3 regions of the Aeromicrobium fastidiosum genome follow, and region 3 is predicted to be linked to each of the others. Evidence: riboswitches for the same ligand, from Rfam matches in the RefSeq annotation. Region 3 holds a riboswitch; each other region holds the start of a gene.
What was found. Region 3 has a riboswitch for cobalamin ahead of JOF40_RS08145 (ribonucleoside-diphosphate reductase subunit alpha). Riboswitches for the same ligand answer to the same signal wherever they lie in the genome.
Positions count from the first base shown of each region.

Region 1: linked by a shared signal. The riboswitch ahead of JOF40_RS03315 (magnesium chelatase subunit D family protein) and the one ahead of JOF40_RS08145 (ribonucleoside-diphosphate reductase subunit alpha) in region 3 are both predicted to bind cobalamin.
Region 2: linked by a shared signal. The riboswitch ahead of JOF40_RS06250 (ABC transporter substrate-binding protein) and the one ahead of JOF40_RS08145 (ribonucleoside-diphosphate reductase subunit alpha) in region 3 are both predicted to bind cobalamin.

Region 1 covers NZ_JAGIOG010000001.1:670,554-672,813, forward strand. The annotation lists gene cbiE (precorrin-6y C5,15-methyltransferase (decarboxylating) subunit CbiE) at 1-140, opposite strand, end outside; gene JOF40_RS03310 (hypothetical protein) at 341-991, shown strand; cobalamin riboswitch at 1,095-1,227, shown strand; gene JOF40_RS03315 (magnesium chelatase subunit D family protein) at 1,274-2,260, shown strand, end outside.
Region 2 covers NZ_JAGIOG010000001.1:1,260,339-1,262,598, forward strand. The annotation lists gene JOF40_RS06245 (FecCD family ABC transporter permease) at 1-69, opposite strand, end outside; gene JOF40_RS06250 (ABC transporter substrate-binding protein) at 66-1,127, opposite strand; cobalamin riboswitch at 1,188-1,370, opposite strand; gene JOF40_RS06255 (ABC-2 transporter permease) at 1,498-2,260, opposite strand, start outside.
Region 3 covers NZ_JAGIOG010000001.1:1,641,657-1,643,916, reverse strand. The annotation lists gene JOF40_RS08145 (ribonucleoside-diphosphate reductase subunit alpha) at 1-1,442, opposite strand, end outside; cobalamin riboswitch at 1,585-1,816, opposite strand; gene JOF40_RS08140 ((2Fe-2S) ferredoxin domain-containing protein) at 1,842-2,260, opposite strand, start outside.

The DNA.
Region 1 (2,260 bases), 970 kb from region 3:
ACGTCGGGGAGCATCGCCAGGTGTCGCTCGCCGCCCAGCACGACCGCCGCGCCGTCGACCAGCTCCCGCGCCGCCGCGGACAGACCGCTCCAGCCGTCCGCGCCGATACCGACGACCGTCACCCGTGTGCTCACAGGCATCGACGATATCCCGCTTCGGCCGGACAGGATGTCGCCGACCGGGGGGACCCATCTTTCGGCGTTCCGGTAGCCGGAGCCGCGTCAACGCAGAAAGATCAGTCGTCCTCGGACGGAATGTTTCGACGTTCCTGCAGCCAGGGCACCGCGAACGCAGAAAGATCGGTGAGCCTCGGGGCCACCGACTCGCCTACTCTGCTGGCATGCAGCCCAACAAGGCCGTCTCCCGTTGGGGCTTCATGGCGTCGCTGGTGACGGCTGCCCTCGTCCTCGCCACGGTCTCGGTGGCATTCATCGGCTTCGCCGTGATCGCCGGCACTGGGGGGACCGAGGACGGCACGATGCGCGAGCACGCGTGCGTCACGATCGGGTCCGACGACCGCATGACCGAGGACGACTTCGCGCGGGACGGATCGCTCCTGCGCGCCACCGACCGCGAGACCGTCTGCCGCCCCTACGACGCCCTCGGTCACCCGCGCCTGGTGCAGGCGCTCGTCGACGTGCGACCCCTCCCGATCGTCCTGGCCGCCCTGGCCTGCCTGATCGGCCTGCGGCGGGTCGTCGAGGGCACGCGGGACGACGGCCCGTTCAGCACCGAGGCCGTCCACCGTCTCAGGCGGCTGCGCCCGTGGGCGACCGCGTACGCCCTCGCCGGTGCCACCGTCTACTGGGCGCTGGGCGGGGTGGCCAACGACGTCGTCGCCGACGCGAGCTGGCCCAGCGACGTCGGCTTGTTCTGGCCCGCGATCGGCACCTACGTCGCGTTCACGATCGGCGTCGCCGTCTTCGATCTCGGCACCTCCCAGCGCATGGACGCCCACGAGCGGGGGCGCAGCAGCGCCGGGGACGCCTAGTCCCGCGCCGCAGCAGGAGGTGGATCCGCAACCGTGTCGGCGCTGAGACGGTTGCAGATCCACCTCCCGGGTGGGCGCATGGACGCACCGCGACCGTTACCCTTGCGAGCAGAAGGCTCGAGGTGCCCCGCGAGGGGAGAATCGGGAAGCCGGTGAGAATCCGGCACAGGGCCCGCTGCGGTGACCGAGGCACAGACCTCGGAAGTCCGAAGACCGGCCTCGCGCCTGACCGGCGGACGCAACCGCGTCCGGCGGACGTCGGCAGACGAGCGGGAGCCCCACATGCCACAGCACTACCCCTTCAGCGCCGTGGTCGGATCCGACGACATGGCGCTCGCCCTGACCCTCTCCACGATCTCGCCGGCCATCGGTGGCGTACTGGTGCGCGGCGAGAAGGGCACCGCCAAGTCGACGATGGTGCGCGCCCTCGCCTCGATCCTGCCGCCGATCGACGTCATCGCCGGCGACCGGTTCTCGTCCGATCCCCGCGAGGCACGACCGCTCTCGCCCGACGGCCCCTTCGCCCCTGACGCGGACGTCGAGACGCGCCCCGTCCGTCTCGTCGAGCTGCCCGTCGGTGCCACCGAGGACCGCGTGCTCGGCTCGCTGCACCTCGAGAAGGCCCTGTCGGAGGGAGTCACGGAGTACGAGCCCGGCCTGCTGGCCCGCGCGCACCGCGGCATCCTCTACGTCGACGAGGTCAACCTGCTGCACGACCACCTGGTCGACCTGCTGCTCGATGCCGCCGCGATGGGACGCTCGACGGTCGAGCGCGACGGCGTCTCGGTCGAGCACGCCGCGCGCTTCGTGCTCGTGGGCACGATGAACCCCGAGGAGGGCGAGCTGCGGCCCCAGCTGCTCGACCGGTTCGGGCTGACGGTCGAGGTCGCCGCGCCGCGCGACCCCGCCACCCGGGTCGAGGTCGTCCGCCGCCGCCTCGCCTACGAGACCGACCCCGACGCGTTCGCGGCCCGCTTCGCCGACGACGAGGCGTCGCTGACCGATCGCATCCAGGCCGCGCAGAAGCTCGTCGAGCAGGTCGATCTGAGCGACTGGGCGCTGCTCAAGATCGCCGAGGTCTGCGCCGCGTTCGAGGTCGACGGCATGCGCGCCGACATCGTCACGGCCCGTGCCGCCTCGGCCCACGCCGCATGGAACGGACGCACTGCCGTCACACGCGACGACATCCGCGCCGCGGCCCGTCTGGCCCTGCCGCACCGCCGGCGCCGCAACCCGTTCGACGCCCCCGGCATCGACGAGGACCTGCTC
Region 2 (2,260 bases), 380 kb from region 3:
CCACAGCACGGTGCGGGCGCCCCGTGCCGCGGCGGTGCGGTCGGCTCCGGGGAGCGACCCCGCGCTCAACCCGCCAGCCCGAGGTCGGTCAGCGTCTTGACCAGCTTCTCGGTGCCGTCGACGGTGCGGATCGACGGGTTCATGTCGGCGCCGTTGAGCACGACGTAGCGCTTCTCGCGCACCGCCGTGAGCTGCTTGGTGACGGGATTGGTCTCGAGGAACCTGATCTTGTCGGCCAGCCGGTCGCCGGTCTCCTGGTCGCGGCGCAGGTCGCCCAGCGCGATGACGTCGGGATCGCGGTCGAGGACGCTCTCCCAGCTGATCTGCGGCCACTCGACGTCGGTGTCGGCGAAGACGTTGTCGAGGCCGAGGGTGCGCGACATGACTCCCGGCGACCCGTTGGCACCGGCCATGTACGGCAGCTCGGTGTTGGCGAACCAGTAGGCGATCGAGACGTCGTCCTCGGGCTTCGCCGCAGCCGCCGCGGCCATGCGCTGCTTCAGCTCGGCGACCAGTGCCTTGCCACGTGACGGGACGTCGAAGATCTCGGCCAGCTGCGTGATCTCGCGGTAGATCGTCGGCATCTCGAGCGGGTGCGAGCGGGGTCCGTCGCCGCTCTCGTCGGTGCGGCCGTCGCAGTGGGACGGCGCGAGGTACGTCGGCACCCCGAGCTTGGCGTACTGGGCTCGACGGTCGGGGTCCTCCCCGTTGAGCGAGTAGCCGAACGACGCCGTGACCAGGTCGGGCTCGGCCTTCAGCACCCGCTCGTACGAGACGGTGTTGTCGGCCAGCCGTGGCACGGTCTCATTGGCCTTGGCCAGGTTGGGACGGATCGCGTCGGTCCAGGTGGCGGTGCCGACCATGCGGTCGGCGAGGCCCAGCGACAGCAGGATCTCGGTGGAGCCCTGGTTGACCGAGACGGCGCGCTCGGGGGCCTTCTCGATCGTGACGTCCATGCCGCAGTTGTCCGTGATGGTCAGCGGGTACGAGGTCTTGCCCTCGGTGCCGGCGATCGTCCGGCCGGCCGCCACGTCGGACGAGCTCGATCCGCAGGCGGCGAGGAGGGTGGCGGTGAGGGCGAGACCTGCGAGCAGGCCGGTCGAGCGTGCTGGGATGCGACGAGGCATGGGATGCGTCCTTGGGATCTGAGGCTCGTGCGCGGAGCCTGACGAGTGATCCGGCCGACAGGTGTCGGCCGCAAACCAGCAGGTCTTCGGACTCGGGTTCGTCCGGGCGGTGGCGCCTTCCCAGATCTCGCGATCCAGTGGCCGATGCCACCCCCGTCCCCCTCACCGCTGCGCGTCAGCTCCGGATTCTCACCGGATTCCCTGACCCAACGAATGGGCACGACTGGTTCGTTCGCAGCCTAGCCGACGTCCTGTCACGCGCCCCCCGCGCCAGCGCGCGAGTGGTGCGTCCTGGACGAAGTGGGACGGCGCGTCTGACCACACCGCACCACTCGAGGACAGGAACGCACCACTCGCGGACGTCCGCGGGCTACTTCACCTCGGAGCGCATCAGTGCCCACAGTCCGACGGTCATCGGCACGACGAGCCACACGACGGTCGTGACCGCGAGGTGGGCCCACTGCGCCGAGGTCAGGCTGCCGTTGAAGAGGGCCGCCTGGGCGTAGTTGACGTCGACCCAGGGACGCAGGTCGCTGAACCACTGCTGCGTCTGGGCCAGCAGCTCGGTGAGCCCCGACAGGACGAAGGAGTAGACGAAGTACGCCACGATCGCCCCGGCGGAGTGCCGGATGACGGCGGCCAGCATGAAGCCGATCAGCATCCCGAGGGTCTGCGCCAGGCCGATGTTGACGATGTCGCCGGCGGTCATGTCCCACACCTGGTCGACGCCGGCGATCGCCGAGCCGAGCACCGTCCCGACCGCGCCGATCGCAAAGGCCAGCACCGTCGAGACGACGGCGATGCCGATCGTGACAGCGGCCTTGGCCCCGATGACGCGAGGTCGGTTCGGCACGAGCGTGAACGTCGTCAAGCCGCTGCGCTGGGTCCATTCGCCGGTCACCAGCAGGATCGCGATCATCGGCAGCAGCACCGTCATCGGGAAGCCGACCGCCCCGGAGAACGTCGAGTACGTCAGCTGGGAGTCAGGCGACCACAGCAGCACCGCGACCGTGGCGAGCAGGCCGATGATGCCGACCGAGGCAAGGAGCCAGAAGCCCGCCCGGGTGTCGAAGCACTTGCGCAGCTCGACCGACACGAGTCGCGAGAACGGGATGGGCTCGGGGACGGGCCGC
Region 3 (2,260 bases):
GCCAGACGCATCCAATCGATGCGGGCCTGCTGGCGCCGTCCGGTCACGTGCCGCGAGAGGTTGATCGACGCGAGGTTGCAGACCGCCACGTTGTCGCGGTCCTGCGGCAGCGTGATCTCGGTGCAGAGGTTCGACAGGTGGATCGTGCCGGTGTTGTGATTGAGCGCGCGGGTGTTGATGGTGTCCTTCCACGTCAGCCACGGGTGGGAACTGGCCTGCAGCGACACCAGGATCGCGCGGAACTGCTCGCGGGCGCGCAGCTTCTTGTGCCGCCGCTGTCCCGCCTCGGCCATCGCGACGTACTCGGCGTAGCGGGCCGAGAAGGCCGCGCCGTACAGCTCGGTCAGGTCGGGGACGTCGAGTGGGTCGAACAGGAACCAGTCGCCGTCGTCCTGCACGCGCTTCATGAACTCGTCGGAGATCCACACCGCGGTGTTGGCGGTGCGGGTGCGCCGGTACGGGTCGCCGGAGTTGGCCCGCAGGTCGAGGAACTGGGCGAAGTCGAGGTGCCAGTTCTCCATGTAGAAGCAGAGGGCACCGAACTTCTTGCCGCCGCGGCTGATGGCCCGCAGCGTGGAGTCGATCGTGTGCATGAACGGGATCGGCCCGGTCGACGACGTGTTGTTGGACCGGATCGGCGAGCCCTCGGAGCGCAGCTTGCTGACCGACATGCCGATGCCACCGGTGCCCTTCGTCAGCCACATGACGTCGCGGACGCTCTTGGCGATGTGCTCGATGTCGTCCTCCATCTGCATCACGAAGCAGTTGGAGAGCTGGCTATACGACGTCCCGGCGTTGACGAGCGTCGAACCCGCGGCGAGGTACTCGAGCCGTGACATCTTGTCGTAGAAGGCGATCGCGGACGCCGTGGGATCGGCCTCGTTGAGCGACAGGCCCATCGCGACGCGCATCCAGAAGAACTGCGGCACCTCCAGCGGTGTGCCGTCGGGCTCGCAGATCATGTAGCGCGTGCGCATGGTCTGGGCACCGATGTAGCGGATCAGGTCGTCGCGGTCGGGGTCGAGCGCGGCACCCAGCACCTCGAGGTCGAACAGTTCGGCCAGGCGCGCGTCGAGCAGGTCCAGCTCGACACCCCGCAGCACCGAGGCGACGAAGGCCGGACCGTGGAAGGAGTAGACCTCGTCGCGGGTCACGCCCTCGCCGAAGATCTTCTTGTAGAGCGTCTTGACCAGCAGGCGCGACGCGATGGTGTCGAACGCCGGGTCGTCCTTGACGTTCTGCAGCGCGACCTGGACGACAGCCTCGTCCAGCTGCTCGCTCGTGATGCCGTCGAACAGCGTGATCTCGAGCTCAGACTGCAGCTGCGTGACGCGGGCGACCTGGTCGTCGAGCCCTGTGCTGGCCTCTTCGATGGACCTGGCGATCTCGTAGCCGTCGTACGGTGCGCGCGATCCGTCGCGCTTGATGACTGTGATGGTCATGCGGTTCACCCCTCGTGAACTGGTGCGTGGACGCAGTCCGAGCCTGAGGGGTGCAGAGGAGGGGTCGGCTCCGGTGTCGGAGACGTGGCAGCACGACCTGATCCCCTGACCTTCCCACGAGGTCGCGGACCCACACCGTCGTCTGGACGGTGCGGCACTGGCAGGTCTTCGGACTCACGGGCCAGGCGACGCTCGCGCGCCGCCGCCTACTGTTCGTCGCTTCCCAGGCCGCCTGACGATGCAGACGAGTCCCAGTGCTGATGACGAAGGTCGTTCCCACTTACCGCTGCGGGGCAGTCCCGGATTTTCACCGGGTTCCCTGTTGCCACGACTCCCCTGGCTGAGGAGCCGAACCAGCTGCGTCAACCACTGTATATGGAAACCACACGCTTGTAACTACTAGATCTGGTGTTTCTTGCGCGGCAGCAGCAGATCGCTGACAGACAGTCCCCAGCCCAGCCGCTCGATCACGATGCGTCGCGCTGCCGCCTCGTCGACCCCGCCGAACCACGCGTCGTCGGGGTGCAGCACGACGACGGGTGCCTGGTTGCACGGGAACAGGCAGCCGGTCTGCGTGACCAGCACGTCGTCGTCGCCGAGCCCCGCCTCGCGGAGCGCCGAGTCGAACGCCTCGGACGTCTGCTGGGCCCCACGGGCCGAGCACCGCGGGCCGCGGCACACCAGCAGGTGCCGGGAGTGTCCCGGCACGTGCTCCCACGCGGATGACGTGAGTGCGGCTTCCTCCCCCGTGACAGGTGTGCCGCCGACCAGGATCGTCGGACGCCGGCGCGCCTCGCGCAGCCAGTGCCCCGCGACCC